2 regions of the Pseudomonas sp. 14P5.3.2 genome follow, and region 1 is predicted to be linked to the other one. Evidence: riboswitches for the same ligand, from Rfam matches in the RefSeq annotation. Region 1 holds a riboswitch; the other holds the start of a gene.
The links. Region 1 has a riboswitch for cobalamin ahead of AC27VU_RS03280 (CbtB domain-containing protein). Riboswitches for the same ligand answer to the same signal wherever they lie in the genome.

Region 1 (10,827 bases):
CGAAACGGTCAAGCAGCTGAGGCCGCAATTCGCCCTCTTCCGGGTTCATCGTGCCGATCAAGACGAACCGCGCCGAATGCCGATGGGAGATGCCGTCGCGTTCGATCAGGTTAGTGCCGCTGGCCGCCACATCAAGCAGCAGATCCACCAGATGATCGGGCAGCAAATTCACTTCATCGACGTAGAGCACACCACCGTCAGCCTTGGCCAATACACCGGGAGAAAACTGCGCACGGCCTGCGCTCAGCGCCGCGTCGAGATCGAGGGTGCCGACCAGACGCTCTTCGGTAGCGCCCAGCGGCAGCGTGACGAACTGCCCGCTCGCCAACAGATCGGCGAGGCCACGGGCCAGGGTCGATTTGGCCATGCCGCGCGGGCCTTCGATCAGCACGCCACCGATTTTCGGGTCGATGGCGGTGAGGCACAGCGCGAGTTTCAGGTCATCGGCGCCGACCACGGCGGAGAGCGGGAAATGCGGGGTGTCGGTCATCTTCAATACTCGGTCATGGTCGGAGTGAATGCATTTCAATGTAGGAGTGAGCCTGCTCGCGATAGCGGTGGGTCAGCGACAAATAGGTTTGCTGATACACCGCTATCGCGAGCAGGCTCACTCCTACAAGGGATTGTGGTGTGTCAGGTGTCTTCTTCTATATCCAGCAGCAGGTTTTCCAAGGCCTCTTTGTAGGCCCCGGGTTCCTGCCACATCCCGCGCTGCTGCGCTTCCAGCATGCGCTCGGTCATGTCGCGCAGCGCATGCGGATTGTGTTCGCGAACAAAATCCCGGGTCGCCGGATCGAGCAAATAAGCGTCGGCCAGCAACGCGTACTGATGATCGTCAATCAGCTGCGTGGTGGCATCGAAGGCGAACAGGTTATCGACCGTCGCCGCCAGCTCGAACGCGCCTTTATAGCCGTGGCGTTTGACCCCGTCGATCCATTTTGGATTGGCCGCCCGCGAGCGGATCACCCGGTTCAGTTCTTCTTTCAGGGTGCGGATTTTCGGCAGATCCGGCTGGCTGTGATCGCCGTGATAACTGGCCGCTGCTTCGCCGCGCAGGGTTTCCACCGCCGCGAGCATGCCGCCCTGAAACTGGTAATAGTCGTTGGAGTCGAGCAGGTCATGCTCGCGATTGTCCTGGTTCTGTAGCACCGCCTGCACCTGGCTCAGACGCTGGACGAACTGCTCGCGGGCGGCGGTGCCTTCGTCAGCACCGCCGTAAGCGTAGGCACCCCAGTTCAGGTAAACCTCGGCCAGATCCTCGCGGGTCTGCCACAGGCGCCCATCGATCGCGCCTTGCACACCGGCGCCGTAAGCCCCGGGCTTGGCGCCGAAGATCCGCCAGCCGGCCTGGCGCCGCGCCGCATCGGCATCCAGCCCGGATTGCAGCAGCGCTTCACGCTCAGCGCGCACTTTCGCCGCCAGCGGATTGAGGTCATCCGGTTCGTCCAGCGCCGCCACCGCTTGCACGGCCGCGTCGAACAGGCGAATCAGGTTGGCAAAGGCATCGCGGAAGAAGCCCGAGACCCGCAGCGTGACATCGACCCGTGGCCGGTCGAGCAGGCTCAGCGGCAGAATCTCGAAGTCATCGACGCGCTGACTGCCGGTGGCCCACACCGGACGCACGCCCATCAGCGCCATGGCCTGAGCGATGTCGTCACCGCCGGTACGCATGGTCGCAGTGCCCCACACCGACAGACCGAGCTGACGCAGGTGATCACCGTGATCCTGCAAGTGGCGCTCAAGGATCAACGTGGCGGACTGGAAACCGATGCGCCACGCGGTGGTGGTCGGCAGGTTGCGCACGTCCACCGAGTAGAAGTTGCGCCCGGTGGGCAACACGTCGAGACGGCCACGGCTGGGTGCGCCACTTGGGCCGGCGGGGACAAAGCGACCGCCGAGGGCGTCGAGCAGGCCGCGCATTTCAGCGGGACCGCAGGCGTCGAGGCGTGGGGCGACGACTTCGCGCAGGTTATCAATGATCGCGCTCACTTCAGCCCAACACGCCCCTTGTGGGAGCGAGCTTGCTCGCGAAAGCGTCGTGTCAGTCGTCATTGATATACCTGACCCACCGCTTTCGCGAGCAAGCTCGCTCCCACAGGGGATTTGTAGTGTTTGGGAAATCAGTTGGGTGGCGAACAGTTCGAGCCGTTCGCGGGTGTCGCCGGCGCTGCGCCAGACTTCGTCGCTGACGTTATGCAGCTCTATCGGACGTGGGCCGTTCCAGGGATCAGCGAGCGCACAATCCAGCGGATCAAAGCCCAATTCAAACGCCTTGGCCAACGCCCGCAGTAAACTCGACTGCGCGCCCTTGCCGTCGCCACGCGGAATGCGCAGCAAGGCCAGCAGCGTATCGATGCGTAAACGTCCGGTCGGCGACTCGCCGAAAATGTGCAGGCCATCGCGAATCTGCGATTCCTTCAGGTCACATAAATAGGTGTCCAGACGCGGCAGCCAGATCGCTGCATCGGCGTCGCTGTCCAGACCGGCGTCGAGTTGCAGTTCGCGGTCGATCTGCGTTTCGCGCACCAGTTGCAGAATGTCGCGCTGCAACTCCCGCGCACGACGCGGATCGAGCAGTTGCGCCTCGTAATATTCGTCGGCCAGCAGCTCCAGATTGCGCAACGGGCCGTAGGTTTCGGCGCGGGTCAGCGGCGGCATCAGGTGGTCGATGATCACCGCTTGCGTACGCCGTTTGGCCTGGGCGCCCTCGCCCGGGTCATTGACGATAAACGGATAGATGTTCGGCAGCGGCCCGAGCAGCGCGTCCGGCCAGCAATTCTCCGAAAGCCCCACGCCCTTGCCCGGCAGCCATTCGAGGTTGCCGTGCTTGCCGACGTGAATCACCGCGTGGGCACCGTAGGTGTTGCGCAGCCAGAAATAGAACGCCAGATAGCCGTGCGGTGGCACCAGATCCGGGTCGTGGTACACCGCGCTCGGATCGACCTGATAACCGCGCGCCGGTTGAATGCCGACGAAGGTCAGGCCAAAACGCAGACCGGCGATCATCATCCGTCCGTCACGGCACATCGGATCGTTTTGCGGCGTGCCCCAGCGTTCCAGCACTGCCGCGCGATTGGCTTCCGGCAGCGCGTTGAACATCGCCAGATAGGCGTCCATCGCCAGGCTTTGCTGGCACGGACGCAGGTCAATGCTATCGAGGTCATTGCTGACGCCGCCGAGCAATTGCTGGATCAACGCGGTGCCGCTGTCCGGCAACTCAGCCGTCAACGGGAAGCCTTCCGCCTGCAACGCGCGCAGGATATTCAACGCTGCCGCTGGTGTGTCGAGACCGACGCCATTGCCGATCCGACCATCGCGGGTCGGGTAGTTAGCGAGGATCAGCGCGATGCGTTTTTCCGCGTTCGGCAGCCGCGCCAGATCGCTCCAGCGCCGGGCCAGTTCGGCGACGAAATCCATGCGTTCGGGTTGCGCCCGGTAGCAGACCACATCGGACTGGCTGCGCTCACTGCGCCAGGCCAGATCCTTGAAGCTGATCGGCCGGCTGATGATGCGTCCATCAAGTTCCGGCAAGGCGATGTGCATCGCCAGATCCCGTGGCCCGAGGCCCTGCTCGCTGTCGCGCCAGCCCGGTTCGTTGTCCTGAGCGCAGATCGCCTGAATCACCGGAATATTGCGCCGGAACGGCCGCAGATGCGGGGCTTCCGGGCTGGATTGCGCGAAGCCGGTGGTGTTGAGAATCACCGCCGCCTCGACCTCATCCAGCCAGTCCTCGACCACCGACAGGCAGCCGGGCTCTTTCAGGCTGGCGACGGCAATCGGCAACGGATTAAGCCCCGCCGCCTGCAAGCGCTGGCAGAACACATCGATGAACGCGGTGTTGGCCGCTTGCAAATGCGAGCGATAAAACAACACCGCCGCGACCGGTTGACCGGGCAGCCATTCGGCTTGCCAGTCGCTCAGTGCGGCGGTGTTTTTCTGTGGGTGGTAAATCGCCGTACGCGGCAGCGCTTGCGGCTCGCCCCAGGCGTAATCCCGCGCCAGCCAGCGGTTGGCCAGACAACGAAAGAAATCCAGCGCATTGCCCATGCCGCCCTGACGCAGGAACTGCCAGAGGCGGTCGCGATCTTCGGCGGGCACGGTGCTCAGGTCGCTGAGTTCCGGGTCGGGACGGTCATCACCGGGCACCAGAATCACCTGCACGCCGCGCTCGGACAATTCCACCAGACGCTCGACACCGTAACGCCAATAGGCGATGCCGCCGTGCAGCGAAATCAGAATCACCTTGGCGTGACGCAACACCTCATCGACATATAGATCGACCGAGGCGTGATTCTGCACCTGCATCGGATTGGCCAGGCGCAGGCTCGGGTAATCCTCGGGCAATTGCTGCGCCGCTTCGGCGAGCAGCGCCAGGCTGGAATCGCCGCTGCACAGGATCACCAGCTCGGCGGGGGTTTGTCCAAGGTCGGCAATGTTGTCATCCGACACGAAACCGCCGGGCTGGGTCCTGAGCAGGTGCATGGCTTAAACGCTGAGCGCGGCGCGCAGTTGCGCTTCGAGTTGCGCAGCGTCGAGTTCCTGACCAATCAGCACCAGACGGGTGACGCGCGCTTCGTCAGCACCCCACTGCCGGTCGAAGTGCTTGTCGAAACGCGTGCCTACGCCTTGAATCAACAGGCGCATCGGCTTGTTCGGAATCGCCGCGAAGCCCTTCACGCGCAGGATGCCGTGCTTGACCACCAGTTGCGTCAGCGCGTCGAGCAGCAGGCTTTCGTCGGCTTGCGGCAGTTCGATCGAGATCGAATCGAAGGCGTCGTGATCGTGGTCATCGTGATCGTCATCACCGTCGTGGTGGTGGTCGTGATGGCTGTGGCGGCTGTCGATGTGTTCTTCAGAGCCGGCGCCGAGGCCGATCAGCACGTCCAGCGGCAGGCGACCGTTGCTGGCTTCGATGATTTTTACTGCGGGCGGCAGTTCTTCGGCGACTTCAGCGCGAACGCGAGCCAGATCTTCCGCGCTGGTCTGGTCGGCCTTGTTCAGGATCACCAGGTCGGCGCTGGCCAGTTGGTCGGCGAACAACTCATGAAGTGGCGATTCGTGATCGAGGTTCGGATCGAGTTTGCGCTGGGCATCGACCTGATCCGGGAACGCGGCAAACGTGCCAGCGGCCACGGCCGGGCTGTCGACCACGGTGATCACCGCGTCAACCGTGCAGGCGCTGCGAATTTCCGGCCACTGGAAAGCTTGCACCAGTGGTTTTGGCAGGGCCAGACCGGACGTCTCGATCAGGATGTGGTCGAGGTCGCCGCGACGCGCAACCAGTTCGCGCATCACCGGGAAAAACTCTTCCTGGACCGTGCAGCACAGGCAGCCGTTGGCCAGTTCGTAGACGCGGCCGGTGGCTTCTTCTTCGGTGCAGCCGATGGTGCATTGCTTGAGGATTTCACCGTCGATGCCCAGTTCGCCGAACTCGTTGACGATCACGGCGATGCGACGGCCCTGAGCGTTGTCGAGCATGTGCCGCAGCAAGGTGGTTTTGCCCGAGCCGAGAAAACCGGTGACGATGGTGACGGGGAGTTTGGCCAGTGTTTTCATCGGATGCCCTTTGGCAAGGGGGCGGGCATACGGGACGAGATCCGCTGCGAACGTGCGCGCGGAAGAATTCGCCACCGGATCACCCCGCCCGGTTGTAGTGAGAAATCTGTGACGAGGCAGGTCTCCTGGCTGACGGTGTTCAGGCCTTGGGCCCGGCATTCGCTGCGCCTTCCCGCTGGCTCTGTGGATTGAGCTGGCAGTGGCGTGGCAACGAATTTCACCGTTCACAGTTGCGGGGGCAGCCGCGGCTTTGACCGCGTTCCCTTCTTAGCTTCGGCGTGGGCCGAAGAACCTCGAAAGCGCAAGGCTACGCATGGCTTGAGGATGGGTCAATGTTTGGATTGGGGGCATATCCGTTGCTGCGGGGGTTGCTGATTACGGTTTCGCCGTTGCGGCGGGTCACTTTTGCCAGACTTCGCGTTAAGGGGTTTGGTTTTTTTGGATTGGGGGCATATCCGTTTCTGCGGGTGTCGCCGCTGGCGGTTTCGCTCTTACAGCGAGTCACCTTTTCCAAACGCCGAAAAGGTAACCCAAAAGGCTTTGCCCCGGCGTACGGCACTTCGCTGAGGCTCAGTGTTCCCTCGCTACGGTGTCCATCCGGGGGCATCGCCTACGGTTTGCTTCGCTGCACCTCCTCTCGATGGATGCGGCTTCGCCGCATGGCGCTGCGCGCCTAACCCCCGGATGGACACCTTCGCTCGGCCTGCCGAAGGGGCTGAAGATCAAAAGCCACATCAAAAGCCAAAGCCAAAGCCAAAGCCAAAGCCAAAGCCAAAGCCAAAGCCAAAGCCAAAGCCAAAGCAGATCAAAAGATCACAGCCTTCGGCAGTTCCTGCATGGCATTGGATGCATTCAGTTAGAAATTGGTCGGCTGGTAGGCCGCCTTCGCGAGCAAGCCCGCTCCCACAGTTGAGCCGGGTGCATCCGCAAGAAATTGGTCGGCTGTCAGGCCGCCATCGCCAGCAGGCTGGCTCCTACAGTTCAGATTGCGTGCAGCCCCATGCGGCGCAGCCGCCCCACTCAACACAATGAGCGTTAGCTCGAGTAAAGCTTTTGATCTCAGGGCCCGTCGGCAGGCTGAGTGGAGGGAGTTATCCGGGGGTGGGAGCGCAGCGACCGTTTGGCGCAGCCAAACACAGCGAGAGGAGGTGCAGCGAAGCAAACCGTAGGCGCTGCCCCCCGGATGAATCCCGGAGCGAAGGAACCCGAGCCTAAGCGAGGGCCGAACGTCAGGGCACAGACCTTTTGGTTACTTTTGGGGCGTTTGCCAAAAGTGACCCGCCGTAAGGGCGGAACCCTAATCAGCAACACCCGCAGCACCGGATCCACCCACAAAATTGACTACATTCCCCAACCCATGCTCTCCTACACAACTTGTTACGGGTGCCCTTCACAGGGTGAAACGGGAAACCGGTGAATCATGTGCTTTACTCAAAGCCATGTCAGTCCGGTGCTGCCCCCGCAACGGTAAGCGAGCGAAGCGTCGAATCCACTGTGCCGTACGGCATGGGAAGGTGACGCTTGCAGGTCGGCCTGACGCCAACCCCTCGTGAGCCCGGAGACCGGCCCGCAACACACAGTGCGCATTTTGCGTCGCTGAACATAACAAACCCGCGGTGGGCGGGCGCTGTTCGAACCTCTGCGTGCCCGACTCGCAGGGGTTTTCATGCGCTCTATCAACCCGCTGACACTCCAGAGGGAAGCGCCATGTCAATCATCAGCAGCACCGGCAGCAACACCGACAAAATCTCCAGCACCGCCACGTTGAGCCAACGCCTGACCGCCGCGATCTTCGCGTCTATCCTGGGCGCCAGTCTGGTGTACTTCGCCGGCTTCTCGCACATCGAAGCGGTGCACAACGCCGCTCACGATACCCGCCACAGCGCCGCGTTCCCGTGCCACTGAGACCTGCCGACATGATCAAGCGTATTGCGCAAACCGCAGGCTTCACCGGTCTGCTGGCCGCCCTGCTGCTGACCCTGCTGCAAAGCTTCTGGGTCTCGCCACTGATTCTGCAGGCCGAAACCTTCGAGAAATCCGAACCGGTGGCCGTTCACGAACACGCCGCCGGCACAGCCGCACACACTCACGACGCCGAAGCCTGGGAGCCGGAAAACGGCTGGCAGCGCGTGGTCTCGACCACCGGCGGCAATCTGGTGGTGGCGGTCGGTTTCGCCCTGATGCTCGCGGGTCTATACACCCTGCGCGCACCGACCAAAACCTCGCAGGGCCTGCTCTGGGGCCTCGCCGGTTACGCGACCTTCGTCCTCGCGCCAACCCTCGGCCTGCCGCCTGAACTGCCAGGCACCGCGGCGGCCGATCTGGCTTCGCGGCAAACGTGGTGGATCGGCACCGCCGCCTCCACTGCAGTCGGCCTGGCGCTGATCGTGTTCAGCCGTCACTGGCTGATGAAGCTGCTGGGCGTGGCGATTCTTGCCGTGCCGCACGTGATTGGCGCACCGCAACCGGAAGTGCACTCGATGCTCGCCCCGGAAGCACTGGAAGCCCAGTTCAAAATCGCTTCGCAGTTGACCAACGTGGCGTTCTGGCTGGCCCTGGGCCTGATCAGCGCCTGGTTGTTCCGCCGCAAAAGCGCTGGTCAATACCACGCATGACCGATGACCGCGCAGCGCCGACCTTCGTGGTCGGCCTGGGCTGCCAGCGCGGCTGCCCGGCCAGTACGCTGCGCGCGTTACTCGATCAGGCATTACAGGCACATCGCATCGAACTCGAAGCGGTCAAGGCGTTGGCCAGCATCGATTTGAAGCGCGATGAGCCCGGTTTGCAGGAGCTGGCCGCGCAACTGGCCTTGCCGCTGTTGTATTTCAGCAGCGACGAATTGGCCAGTTACCAGCAGCGGCTAAGCCATCATTCACAGATCGCCTACGAGCGCACCGGTTGCTATGGCGTCGCGGAAAGTGCCGCGCTGGCCCTCGCCGAGCAGTTGATCCAGGCTCCGGCAAAACTGCTGATTTCCCGGCAGAAATACGCTCAGGCGACACTGGCATTGGCCGGCGCTGCGTAAAATCCCGATAATCCCCCTGTTTGATCATGAGCAATCTTCATCTGAAGCGTTGCCCTGCCCCGTTTTTCACAGGATTTCTTCATGACCGTCTACTTCATCGGCGCCGGCCCCGGCGACCCGGAATTGATCACTGTCAAAGGCCAGCGGCTGATCCGCAGTTGCCCGGTGATCATCTACGCAGGTTCGCTGGTCCCGGCCGCCGTGCTGGAGGGGCATCAGGCCGAAACCGTGGTCAACAGCGCCGAATTGCATCTGGAGCAGATCATTGAATTGATCAAAACTGCCCATGCCAAGGACCAGGATGTGGCGCGGGTGCATTCGGGTGATCCAAGCCTGTATGGCGCGATTGGCGAGCAGATTCGTTATCTGCGCGAGTTGCAGATTCCGTTCGAGATCGTTCCCGGCGTGACGGCTGCGGCTGCCTGCGCGGCGTTGCTGGGCGCGGAACTGACGCTGCCGGACGTTTCGCAGAGCGTGATTCTGACTCGTTACGCCGATAAAACTGCGATGCCGGCGGGTGAGGAACTGAGCAGTCTGGCGCAGCATGGCGCGACCATGGCGATTCACCTGGGGGTCAATCATCTGCAGAAGATCATTGGCGAACTGCTGCCACATTACGGCGCGGATTGCCCGATTGCGGTGATTCACCGGGCGACATGGCCGGATCAGGATTGGGTGGTGGGGACACTGGAGGATATTGCCGCGAAGGTTGCGGCCAAGGGGTTTCGGCGGACGGCGTTGATTCTGGTTGGACGGGTGTTGGGGAGTGAGGTGTTTAGCGAATCGTCGCTGTATCGTGCGGGGCATGCGCACCTGTACAGGCCCTGAAAGCAATTGTGGCGAGGGAGCTTGCTCCCGCCGGATCGCGGAGCGATCCCCAAACTAGACAATCCATTCATCACGGGTAAATGCATTGTCCGGTTTGTGACTGCGTTGCAGTCAAGCGGGACGGTGCGGCGATCCGACAAGCTCCCTCGCCACAGCGCCGTTTTTCATATTCGCAGTGAACACCTTACTCAGTAGTAGGCGTTTTCTTTCTGCGTGTGGTCGGTCACGTCGCGAACACCTTTGAGCTCTGGAATACGCTCGAGCAAGGTGCGTTCGATGCCTTCCTTCAGGGTCACGTCGGCCTGGCCGCAGCCTTGGCAGCCGCCGCCGAACTGCAGCACGGCGATGCCGTCCTCAACCACATCGATCAGGCTGACCTGACCGCCGTGGCTGGCCAGCCCCGGGTTGATTTCGGTTTGCAGGTAGTAGTTGATGCGCTCGTTGACCGGGCTGTCGGCGTTGACCATCGGTACTTTGGCGTTTGGCGCCTTGATGGTCAGCTGGCCGCCCATGCGGTCGGTGGCGTAGTCGACGACGGCATCGTCGAGGAACGCTTCGCTGAACGAGTCGATGTAAGCGGTGAAGCTTTTCAGCCCCAGCGCGGTATCTTCAGGTTTTTCTTCGCCCGGCTTGCAGTAGGCAATGCAGGTTTCGGCGTACTGGGTGCCAGGCTGGGTGATGAAGACGCGGATGCCGATGCCCGGGGTGTTCTGCTTGGAGAGCAGATCGGCCAGGTAATCGTGGGCGGCGTCGGTAATGGTAATAGCGGTCATGGAAACTCCTCGCAGGCTTGGGCGCAGTTTACGCCAATCATCGCGCGGCACAAAGTCCTAGTATTTTTGTCGGGAAAGCTCGGCAGCTGATTGACCGACAGGTTCGCGATCAATCCGCGCTTTAAGCCACTGATAGCTGCGTTTTTCCACCCATTCGTAACTCAGCCACGAGCCCACACCGATGGCCAGAGCACAGACAACGAACATCAGATACGGGTTGATCCCGTAGCGCCGCGCAATAAAACCACCCGCCGACAGCACCAGTACGTGCATCAGGTACACCGAATAGGAACAGTCACCGAGCCATTTCATCACCCGGCTGCGCTCGACGTAGCGTTCCAGTGCGATACAGGACATCACCAGCACCGCGCTCGGCACGCCCCAGTTCAACAACCTTGGCGCCGGTGCCAGGTGATAGATCGCCATCATCGCAGCACCAATCGCCACCAGCGGCAGCCACAGCCCCGCGCCGATCCAGCCCCGGCGATACAGCACGCCAATGCCGATCCCCAGCAAAAACTCGTAAACGATGTCCGAACGGTAGAACTCATTGAGCCAGCCGAACGCCTGGCACGCCGAAAACAGCAACGCGGCGACCACCAGCAAGCGCAGCTGCCAGCGGAACACCAGCGCGCATGCAAACAA
Region 2 (10,827 bases), on a different contig from region 1:
AGCGGTGTATCTGCCACTGGCCGAGCTGATGGATCGTGGTATCGAAATCCTCGACAACCTTGAGCAGTACGAACTGGTCTGCCTGGATGACTTGCAGGTGATTGCCGGCAAGGCAGACTGGGAAGAGGCGATGTTTCATCTGTTCAACCGTCTGCGTGATAGCGGTCGGCGCTTGCTGATTGCTGCTTCAACCTCGCCACGCGAGTTGCCGGTGAAACTGGCCGACCTGAAATCGCGCCTGACCCTGGCGCTGATCTTCCAGATGCGCCCGCTTTCCGATGAAGACAAATTGCGTGCCCTGCAATTGCGCGCATCGCGTCGCGGTCTGCACCTGACCGATGAAGTCGGACACTTTATTCTGACCCGCGGCACCCGCAGCATGAGTGCATTGTTCGACCTGCTCGAACAGCTGGATCAGGCCTCGTTGCAGGCGCAACGCAAGCTGACTATTCCGTTCCTGAAAGAAACCCTCGGCTGGTAGCCAGCCCTTGAAATACGGGGGCTGGAGCACGTTTCGGCATATTTCAGGCGCCAGAAAATCCGCTTTTCCGCACCGTGTGCAGACCGCGTATCGATTCAAATGGGCTTAAGCGCTTAGATGTAAACGAGAAACCGGGAAGTCACAAAAAGATCGATTGAATTTGCAAATGAGGCCGATAGCGGGCATAGTCTCGGCTTCTTTACAACTTCAGCCACGGTCGTGCCCATGCTAAATCGCTTCGCACCCCTCGTGCCTCTCGCACTCGTCACCCTGTTGTTCGGTTGCGCTGCTCATTCTCCAGTTCAAGAGCAGCCTCAACAGGTTAAAAATTCTGCCACTGCCCAGTCTTCCGTTATTTACCAGGAAGAGCTGGCCACCGAAAAAGAACTCGCCGATTTCAACGGCAAGAAGCCATACGAGCTTCCGGTTCTGGCCGACAGCATCCTCGAACGCGGCATGTCCCTGATCGGTACCCGTTACCGTTTCGGCGGTACCTCTGAAGCCGGTTTCGATTGCAGCGGTTTCATCGGTTACCTGTTCCGCGAAGAAGCCGGCATGAATCTGCCGCGCTCCACCCGCGAGATGATCAACGTGGATGCCCCACTGGTCTCGCGCAGCAACCTTGAACCGGGCGATTTGCTGTTCTTCGCCACCAATGGTCGTCGCGGTCGTGTGAGTCACGCCGGGATCTACCTGGGTGACAACCAGTTCATTCACTCCAGCAGTCGTCGCAGCGGCGGTGTTCGCATCGACAGCCTGGGTGACAGCTACTGGAGCAAGACCTTCATCGAAGCCAAGCGCGCCCTCGCGATGGCACCGACCGTGGTCACCGCTCGCAAGTAATTCCCCGTTGTCGCCACGTCCGTGGCGACAAAAACGGTGCCCGGCAAGGGAGTAGACGTAGACTTTACAAGGTGAAGTTAAAGTCTTACTTGAAGTTTGCCGCGTAGCCGCTAGAATCCTGTATCTATATTGATGGCAAACCGCCTGCGTGCTCCGCAGGCGGTTTTGTTTCTGTCCATTCGGCAGAGAAAGCCGCAGCCAGATCAGGATGTTCTGCTTATGACGATGTCGGCCCGCCTCACAGTGATCTTCTTCGCAGCGCTGCTCAGCGCCTGCGCCAGCCGCACTCCGCCGCCTGCGCCCGTCGTACGCGCCCCGGTGGCGTTCGGGCCTTCCCAAGCTTTTTCGCCTGCTGCTGAAGACGTGCTGTTTCGCGCGCTGGGCCTGGTCGGCACGCCTTATCGCTGGGGCGGCAACACACCAGACTCCGGGTTTGATTGCAGTGGCCTGATCGGTTTCGTCTACCGCGATGCCGCCGGTATCTCGTTGCCGCGCTCCACCCGCGAGATGATCGTGATGCAGGCGCCGAATGTCGGCAAAGAAGGGTTGCAGACCGGCGACCTGATCTTCTTTGCCACCAATGGCGGCTCGCAGGTCAGCCATGCGGGGATCTACGTCGGGGAAGGGCGTTTCGTGCATGCGCCCGCGACGGGCGGCACGGTGAAGCTGGACAGCCTGTCAAAGGCGTACTGGCAGAAGGCGTATCTGAGTGCCAAGCGGGTGTTGCAGCCGGAGCATCTGGCGCATAACCCGTAAACGCTGAAAATCTAAATGTGGGAGCGGGCTTGCTCGCGAATGCGGTGTGTCATTCATCCATGATGTTGAATGACCTGACGCTTTCGCGAGCAAGCCCGCTCCCACATTTGTTATGTGTCGGGCCCTGATTTATTTAGCGGACGACACCCGCCAAACCTTGTTCCCCACATCATCCGCCACCAGCAAACCACCTTGCTGGTCGATCACCACCCCCACCGGGCGGCCCAAGGCGTTCTCATCCTTGTCGAGGAACCCGGTCAGCACATCGATCGGTTGTCCGTTCGGCTTGCCGGCGGCGAACGGTACGAAAATCACTTTGTAGCCACTGTGCGGTTTGCGGTTCCACGAGCCGTGCTGGCCGATGAAGGCGCCCTCCTTGAATTGCGCCGGCAGGCTGTTGCCATCGGCGAACGTCAGGCCCAGCGAGGCGGTGTGCGGGCCGACGGCGTAGTCCGGAGCGATGGCTTTGGCCACCAGATCCGGATTCTGCGGTTTTACTCGCACATCCACGTGTTGACCGTAATAGCTGAATGGCCAGCCGTAAAAACCGCCGTCCTTGACCGAGGTGATGTAGTCCGGCACCAGGTCGCTGCCGATTTCGTCACGCTCGTTCACCGCTGTCCACAGCGCACCCGTGGTGGGTTCCCAGGCAAGACCGTTGGGGTTGCGGATGCCCGAGGCGAAAATCCGGTGGTTGCCGGTGGCGCGATCGACTTCCCAAATCGCCGCGCGACCTTCTTCTTTATCCAGACCATTCTCGCCGACGTTGCTGTTCGAGCCGACGGTGACGTACAGCTTGCTGCCGTCCTTGCTGGCGATGACGTTCTTGGTCCAGTGGTGGTTCAGCGTGCCGCCCGGCAGGTCGGTGACCTTGATCGGCTGGGTCTTGATTTCGGTCGCGCCGGGTTCGTAGTGGAAGCGCAGCAGGCGATCGGTGTCAGCGACGTACAGGTCATTGCCGACCAGGGTCATGCCAAACGGCGAGTTGAGGTTTTGCAGAAACACCGTGCGCGTTTCGGCCACGCCATCGTGGTCGGCGTCGCGCAGCAGGGTGATGCGGTTCGGGCTCGGCACGCCAGCACCGGCCTTGCCCATGACTTTCTTCATCACCCAGCCACGAATGCCGGTGCTGTCATCGGGTTTCGGTGGGGCGTTGGTTTCCGCCACCAGCACGTCGCCGTTGGGCAGGACATAGAGCCAGCGTGGATGGTCGAGGCCTTCGGCAAACGCTGCCACTTGCGTGCCGGCTGCGGCGGTCGGTTTGCCGCCGGCGGGCCAGCCGATCGCCGGGGCGATGTTCACCGTCGGGATCAGGGTTTTGTTCGGTTCGGGCAGTTTCGGTGACGGACCGGTGCCGTCGGAAACTTGCAGGCTGGAGGATTCACCACAGGCGGCGAGCCCTCCGGCGAGGGCGATGACGAGAGCGAGTTGGGTTTTGCGCATTACTGATCTTCCCTATGAATGCATGCCTAATCATAGAGGAGTGTGCGCACCCGATGGTTCAACCGCTCAACCGCGGGCCTCTTTGAACAGCACGGCGATGCCCGGGTGATAGTTGCCCGCTTCGCTGCGCAACTTGCGGTAGGCGTAGGGGAAATACCAGGCCACTGCGCAGCAGTGTTCCTTTTGCAGGTCGTCGACCATGTCCTGCAACTCTTCGGGGCTGGCGCTGTGCTGGGCTTTCTGCGGGGCGACGAACAGGCAGCCGAGCTTGAGGTCGCTGGCAAAACTGATGCGTTTGGCGTCGCTGGTGATCTCCAGCAGGGCCTGGGTCAGGTTGAGGTTGTTGACTCGCGGCCAGCGCTGGGTCGCCTGAAGATAGGCGCGGTCTTCGGCCCCGGCAATGAACAGATCGGCGCGGGCGTTGCGTTCGCCGTCCTCGTTCTGTTTGCGCGTGGCGGTATCGCAAAGGGTTACCAGCTCGGCCATCCATGCCGCCGCGGAGAGCAGTCCGAGATTGGCTTTCTCGTCATGCCAGTAAGGGGTGTCGTTGTCGCCGCGTACAGCGTTGTAGCGGTCGATACAGTCAAACCAGCGTTCAAGCATCGGGCGCAGGAATTCCAGGCGCGGGTTGCTGATGATCATGCCTTGCATCGTCATCATCCTTATTGTTGTGATGTGCTTTTTCAACCAAAAGCATGGCTCTTTGATATCACTTGTCTCAGTGTGGCACAAGATTGGCGTCAGATAATTGATCGGCGACAGTTATTCGCCCGACGGCCCCCTCTTTAATTGACGCTCCACCCCCAACCCTCTAACCTTCGCGGCTTGTTTCAGGTGCTCTGTGACCTGTGTCGACAGAGTGAAACAGGGAAGTCGGTGAGGGTTGTCTTCAGGCGAAGAACGATCACGATCCCGGCGCTGCCCCCGCAACGGTAAATGAGTGAAAACTGTGCATTGAGCCACTGTGTCGACGACGCGGGAAGGCGCGCAGTCAGGCGATTCGCCGCTCATGAGCCCGGAGACCGGCCTGATCCATCCAGCGGCATCACGGTGGGCGATGCCAGGCTTTTTGCCGTCTATTCTTGTGCCTGCCCGCCGTTATCCAGCCTCAACGGAGAGCTCCCCCATGACCGATTCCCCCGAGCGCGACGAACGCCATCTGGCGCGTATGCAGCGCAAAAAAGCCGTGATCGACGAACGCATCGCCAATTCGCCTGACGAATGCGGCCTGGTGCTGGTGTTGACCGGCAATGGCAAAGGCAAAAGCAGCTCGGCGTTCGGCATGCTCGCCCGCGCCATGGGCCATGGCATGCAGTGCGGCGTGGTGCAGTTCATCAAAGGCCGCAACAGCACGGGCGAAGAACTGTTCTTCCGCCGTTTCCCCGAGCAAGTGCGCTTTCACGTGATGGGCGAGGGCTTCACCTGGGAAACCCAGGATCGCCAACGTGACATCGCTGCCGCCGAAGCCGCGTGGGCCGTATCCCACGAGTTGCTGCGCGATCCGTCGATTGGCCTGGTGGTGCTGGACGAACTGAACATCGCCCTCAAGCATGGCTACCTCGATCTGGATCGAGTGCTCAGCGACCTGCAGGCGCGTCCGCCGATGCAACACGTGATCGTCACCGGTCGCGCGGCCAAGCCGGAAATGATCGAGATGGGCGATACCGTCACCGAAATGGGCATGCTCAAACACGCCTTCCAGGCCGGCATCAAAGCGCAGAAAGGCGTCGAACTTTGAATCAACCACGTCACTGTCCGGCGGTACTGATTGCCGCGCCGGCCTCCGGTCAGGGCAAGACCACCGTCACCGCCGCGCTCGCTCGCTTGCATCGCAATCAGGGGCGCAAGGTGCGCGTGTTCAAGTGCGGCCCGGACTTTCTCGACCCGATGATTCTCGAGCGCGCCAGCGGTGCGCCGGTGTATCAACTGGACATGTGGATGGTCGGCGAGCAAGAAAGCCGCCGCCTGTTGTGGGAAGCCGCCGCCGAAGCCGATCTGATCCTGATCGAAGGCGTGATGGGCCTGTTCGACGGCACGCCGTCCAGCGCCGATCTGGCGCGGCATTTCGGCGTGCCGGTACTCGGCGTGATCGACGGTACCGCCATGGCCCAGACCTTTGGCGCGTTGGCGCTGGGGCTGGCGCGTTATCAGCCGGATCTGCCGTTCGCTGGCGTGCTGGCCAACCGTGTCGGCACTTTGCGTCATGCGCAATTGCTCGAAGGCAGCCTCACCGAAGGTTTGCGCTGGTACGGCGCATTGTCCCGGGAAACCGGGATCGAGTTGCCGAGCCGCCATCTCGGTCTGGTGCAGGCCAGTGAACTGAATGATCTGGATCTGCGTCTCGACGCCGCCGCCGAAGCCTTGGCCAGCAGTTGCGAGGTAGCGCTGCCACCGGCCGTGGCATTCGCCGCGCCCGAAGTGATCCCTGCTGAACCGCTGCTCGACGGCGTGCGCATTGCTGTCGCTCGCGATGAGGCTTTTGCCTTCACCTATGGCGCCAGTCTCGATCTGCTGCGGGCGATGGGCGCCGAGTTGAGCTTCTTCTCGCCGATCCGCGATACGCAATTACCCGAGGCCGACAGCCTGTATCTGCCCGGTGGTTACCCGGAATTGCACCATGTCGCGCTGGCGCAAAACACCGCGATGCTCGACGCGATCCGTGCGCACCACGCCGCCGGCAAACCGCTGCTCGCCGAATGTGGCGGCATGCTCTATCTGCTCGACGCGTTGACCGATGTCGACGGCACCCGCGCCGAACTGGTGGGGCTGCTGCGCGGTGAGGCGGTGATGCAAAAGCGTCTGGCGGCACTGGCACTGCAAGCGGTGGATTTGCCGGAAGGTTCGTTGCGCGGTCACACCTATCACCATTCCCTGACCAGCACCGATCTGACGCCGATTGCCCGAGGCCTGAGCCCGAACGGCGGGCGTGGGGCCGAGGCGGTTTATCGGGAGGGGCGGATGACGGCGTCGTACGTGCATTTCTACTTTCCGTCGAATCCGACTGCGATTGCCGCATTATTTGCGCCAGACCTCAAGGTCGCCTTCGCGAGCAAGCTCGCTCCCACAGGGGATCGCGTTTCTTGAGCAAGCACCCCGTCCAATGTGGGAGCGAGCTTGCTCGCGAAGAGGCCATGACCGACAACGCATATTCCGAGGCCGAGCGCACAGCGATCTATAAAGCCATCGCCGAACGCCGCGACATGCGCCACTTCACCGGCGGCACGGTCGAACCGGAGCTGCTGCGCCGCCTGCTCGAAGCCGCGCATCAGGCGCCCAGCGTCGGCCTGATGCAGCCGTGGCGCTTCATCCGCATCAGCGATCGCGCCTTGCGCGGGCAGATTCAGCACCTCGTCGAAGAAGAGCGCATCCGCACCGCCGAAGCCCTCGGCGAGCGCAGCGACGAGTTCATGAAACTCAAGGTCGAAGGCATCAACGACTGCGCCGAAGTGCTGGTCGCAGCGCTGATGGATGATCGCGAAAAACACATTTTCGGTCGTCGTACGCTGCCGGAAATGGACATGGCCTCGCTGTCCTGCGCGATTCAGAATTTGTGGCTGGCGTCCCGTGCCGAAGGGCTGGGCATGGGCTGGGTTTCACTGTTCGAACCGCAGGCATTGGCCGACCTGCTGCAGTTGCCGGCCGGGGCCAAGCCGCTGGCAGTGTTGTGCCTGGGCCCGGTCAAGGAATTCTATCCGGCGCCGATGCTGGTACTCGAAGGGTGGGCGCAGGCGCGTCCGCTCAATGAGTTGCTGTACGAAAATTATTGGGGAGTGAGTCAATGAGTGTGGCGTTGTTGAGTGTCGCCGCGGTCGCGCTGGATGCGCTGCTGGGTGAACCGAAACGCTGGCATCCGCTGGTGGCGTTCGGCAATTTTGCCGGGCGCATCGAGCGCCGTTTCAATGCGGGCGGGCGTGGCTGGCGCAGTCACGGGGTCACTGCGTGGGTGATCGCCGTGTTGCCGCTGACCTTGCTCGCCACCGCGTTTTCCTGGGCACCGTACGTGGGCTGGATCGTCGAGATTCTGGCGCTGTATTGCGCCCTCGGCATGCGCAGCCTCGGTGAGCATGTCGCGCCGGTAGCCGCGGCCTTGCGCGCTGATGATCTGCAAGAGGCGCGCAAACGCGTCGGCTATCTGGTCAGTCGCCAGACCAGCGAACTGGACAGCACCGCCGTCGCTCGCGCCGCGACTGAATCGGTGCTGGAAAACGGCAGTGACGCGGTGTTCGCCGCGCTGTTCTGGTTTGTCGTGGCCGGCGCGCCGGGGGTGGTGCTCTATCGCCTGAGCAATACCCTCGACGCGATGTGGGGCTATCGCAACGAACGCTTCGAGCGCTTCGGCTGGTGCGCGGCAAAAATCGACGACGTGCTCAACTACATTCCGGCCCGGCTGGTGGCGCTGACCTACGCGCTGCTGGGCAACACCCGGCTTGCCTGGCAATGCTGGCGCACTCAGGGGCCGCAATGGGACAGCCCTAACGCCGGTCCGGTGATGGCGGCCGGTGCCGGTGCGCTGGGTGTCGAACTGGGCGGGCCGGCGATCTATCACGGCGAACTGCATCAGCGTCCACAACTGGGTGAGGGGCCGCCAGCCGATGCCGATTCGATTGATCGCGGCTGGCAATTGGTCCAGCGCGGGGTATGGTTATGGCTGCTGATTCTCTGCGTGGGGGCTGAATTCTATGCTTGAGCACGGTGGCCGGCTGCGCAAGGCTGCACTCGATTACGGGATTGCCGAGGCTGACTGGCTCGACCTGTCCAGCGGCCTCGCGCCGTGGCCGTTTGCGGTGCCGGAGATTCCGTTGCGCGCCTGGGCACGCTTGCCGGAAACCGATGACGGACTGGAGCAGGCCGCGTGCGATTACTACGGCGCCTCGCAGGTGCTGCCGGTGGCCGGTTCGCAAATGGCGATCCAGTTGCTGCCGCGTTTGCGCCGCGCCGGCAAGGTCGGCGTGTTGTCGCCGTGTTATGCCGAGCACGCCGAAGCCTGGCGCCGCAGCGGTTACATCGTGCGCGAAGTGCTGGAGCAGGAAGTCGAATTCTTTCTCGACAGCCTCGACGTGCTGGTGGTGGTCAATCCGAACAACCCGACAGGCCTGAGTCTGACCCCGGCGCGGCTGCTCGATTGGCACGCGCGGCTGGCTCAGCGTGGCGGCTGGCTGGTGGTCGATGAAGCGTTCATGGACAACACGCCGCAGCTGAGTCTGGCGCCGTATACCAGCCAGATCGGTTTGATTGTGCTGCGCTCGTTCGGCAAGTTTTTCGGTCTGGCCGGAGTGCGTCTGGGCTTTGTGCTGGCCGAGCGCAAATTGCTCAGATTGCTCGCCGAACAGGTCGGGCCCTGGGCGGTCAGCGGGCCGACACGAGTGCTCGGTCAGGCCTGTCTGCAAGACACCGAAGCGCACACCCGGCAACGTATTCGCAGCGATGAGGCCAGTGAGCGTCTGGCGCTGCTGCTGGAGCGCTACGGCTTCAAACCCCACGGCGGTTGCGCGTTGTTTCAGTGGCTGATCACCGAGCACGCGGCGGCGCTGCACGAATTCATGGCCCGGCGTGGCATCCTCCTGCGCATCTTCGTTCACAACAGCAGTCTGCGTTTCGGTCTGCCCGCCAACGCCGCTGAAGAAGCGCGTCTCGAAAACGCGCTGCAAGCCTTTGCCAAGGAATCGAAATGACCACCCTGATGGTGCAAGGCACCACTTCCGACGCCGGTAAAAGCACGCTGGTGACGGCGCTGTGCCGCTGGGCCACCCGTCAGGGCGTGGCAGTGGTGCCGTTCAAACCGCAGAACATGGCACTCAACAGCGCGGTGACCGCCGACGGCGGCGAGATCGGCCGGGCGCAGGCGGTGCAGGCGCAAGCGGCGCACCTCGAACCGCACACCGACATGAATCCGGTGCTGCTCAAGCCCAACAGCGACACCGGCGCGCAGGTGATCATCCATGGCCGCGCGGTCACCAGCATGAACGCGGTGGCGTATCACGACTACAAAGCCATCGCCATGCAAGCGGTGCTCGCGTCGCACCAGCGACTCAGCGCGGCGTATCCGCTGGTGATGGTCGAAGGCGCTGGCTCGCCGGCCGAGATCAACCTGCGTGCCGGTGACATCGCCAACATGGGCTTTGCCGAAGCGGTGGATTGCCCGGTGCTGCTGATCGCCGACATCAATCGCGGTGGGGTTTTCGCTCATCTGGTCGGCACGCTTGAACTGCTGTCGCCGAGCGAGCAGGCGCGGGTCAAGGGCTTCATCATCAACCGTTTTCGCGGTGACATCGCCTTGCTGCAACCGGGCCTCGACTGGCTGGAACAGCGCACCGGCAAACCGGTGGTCGGCGTGCTGCCGTACGTGATGGATCTGCACCTGGAAGCCGAGGACGGCATCGACCAGCGCCAGATCGACAAGGCCGAGCAAGTGCTGAAAGTGGTGGTGCCGGTGCTGCCGCGCATCAGCAATCACACGGACTTTGATCCGCTGCGTCTGCATCCGCAGGTCGATCTGCAATTCGTCGGCCCGGGGCAGGCGATTCCGGCTGCCGACTTGATCATCCTGCCCGGCTCGAAAAGCGTGCGCAGCGATCTCGCGTATCTGCGTGCCAATGGCTGGGACGCGGCAATCAATCGGCACCTGCGTTATGGCGGCAAGTTGCTGGGGATTTGTGGTGGTCTGCAAATGCTTGGCGAGCAAGTACACGATCCGCTGGGCCTGGAAGGCGCGCCGGGATCCAGTGTCGGTCTGGGTTTGCTGGCGTTCGAAACCACGCTGGAAGCCGAGAAGCAATTGCGCAATGTACGCGGACGTCTGGCGCTGGAAAACGCCGAGGTCAGTGGCTATGAAATTCATGCGGGCGTGACGCTGGGGCCGGCGCTGGAGAACGCGGCGGTGCATCTGGATGACGGCCGTTGTGACGGTGCGCAGAGTCTGGACGGTCAGGTGTTCGGCACCTATCTGCATGGCTTGTTCGAATCACCGCAAGCCAGTGCCGCGTTGCTGCGCTGGGCCGGGTTGAGCGATGTGCAGGAAGTGGATTACCACGGCTTGCGCGAGCGCGATATCGAGCGGCTGGCGGATCTGGTGGAGAAGCATCTGGATACCGGGCTGCTGCGTCAGCTCTGTGGGATTTAGGCTGGCTGTTACGGCCTCTTCGCGAGCAGGCTCGCTCCCACTTTGGAACGCATTTCCATGTGGGAGCGAGCCTGCTCGCGAAGAGGCCGGTTGCCTCAATACATAAATGACAGGACATCTCCATCCTCCACAGGGGAGTGAGGTGTTTCAGCCACTGCGGTCACTGTGGGAGCGGGCTTGCCCG

Region 2: another riboswitch for cobalamin. It lies ahead of cobO (cob(I)yrinic acid a,c-diamide adenosyltransferase); the one in region 1 lies ahead of AC27VU_RS03280 (CbtB domain-containing protein).

The regions. Positions count from the first base shown of each region.
Region 1 is NZ_JBYOKU010000003.1:58,926-69,752, reverse strand. It holds gene AC27VU_RS03295 (magnesium chelatase ATPase subunit I) at 1-490, opposite strand, end outside; gene cobN (cobaltochelatase subunit CobN) at 634-4,482, opposite strand; gene cobW (cobalamin biosynthesis protein CobW) at 4,486-5,556, opposite strand; cobalamin riboswitch at 5,655-5,867, opposite strand; cobalamin riboswitch at 6,921-7,141, shown strand; gene AC27VU_RS03280 (CbtB domain-containing protein) at 7,264-7,461, shown strand; gene AC27VU_RS03275 (CbtA family protein) at 7,473-8,171, shown strand; gene AC27VU_RS03270 (cobalamin biosynthesis protein) at 8,168-8,581, shown strand; gene cobM (precorrin-4 C(11)-methyltransferase) at 8,663-9,409, shown strand; gene nfuA (Fe-S biogenesis protein NfuA) at 9,598-10,182, opposite strand; gene AC27VU_RS03255 (acyltransferase family protein) at 10,240-10,827, opposite strand, start outside.
Region 2 is NZ_JBYOKU010000056.1:15,448-26,274, forward strand. It holds gene hda (DnaA regulatory inactivator Hda) at 1-481, shown strand, start outside; gene AC27VU_RS27775 (C40 family peptidase) at 707-1,324, shown strand; gene AC27VU_RS27780 (C40 family peptidase) at 1,544-2,080, shown strand; gene AC27VU_RS27785 (PQQ-dependent sugar dehydrogenase) at 2,210-3,523, opposite strand; gene AC27VU_RS27790 (hypothetical protein) at 3,590-4,174, opposite strand; cobalamin riboswitch at 4,339-4,568, shown strand; gene cobO (cob(I)yrinic acid a,c-diamide adenosyltransferase) at 4,650-5,261, shown strand; gene AC27VU_RS27800 (cobyrinic acid a,c-diamide synthase CobB) at 5,258-6,607, shown strand; gene bluB (5,6-dimethylbenzimidazole synthase) at 6,655-7,305, shown strand; gene cbiB (adenosylcobinamide-phosphate synthase CbiB) at 7,302-8,210, shown strand; gene cobD (threonine-phosphate decarboxylase CobD) at 8,203-9,195, shown strand; gene AC27VU_RS27820 (cobyric acid synthase) at 9,192-10,643, shown strand.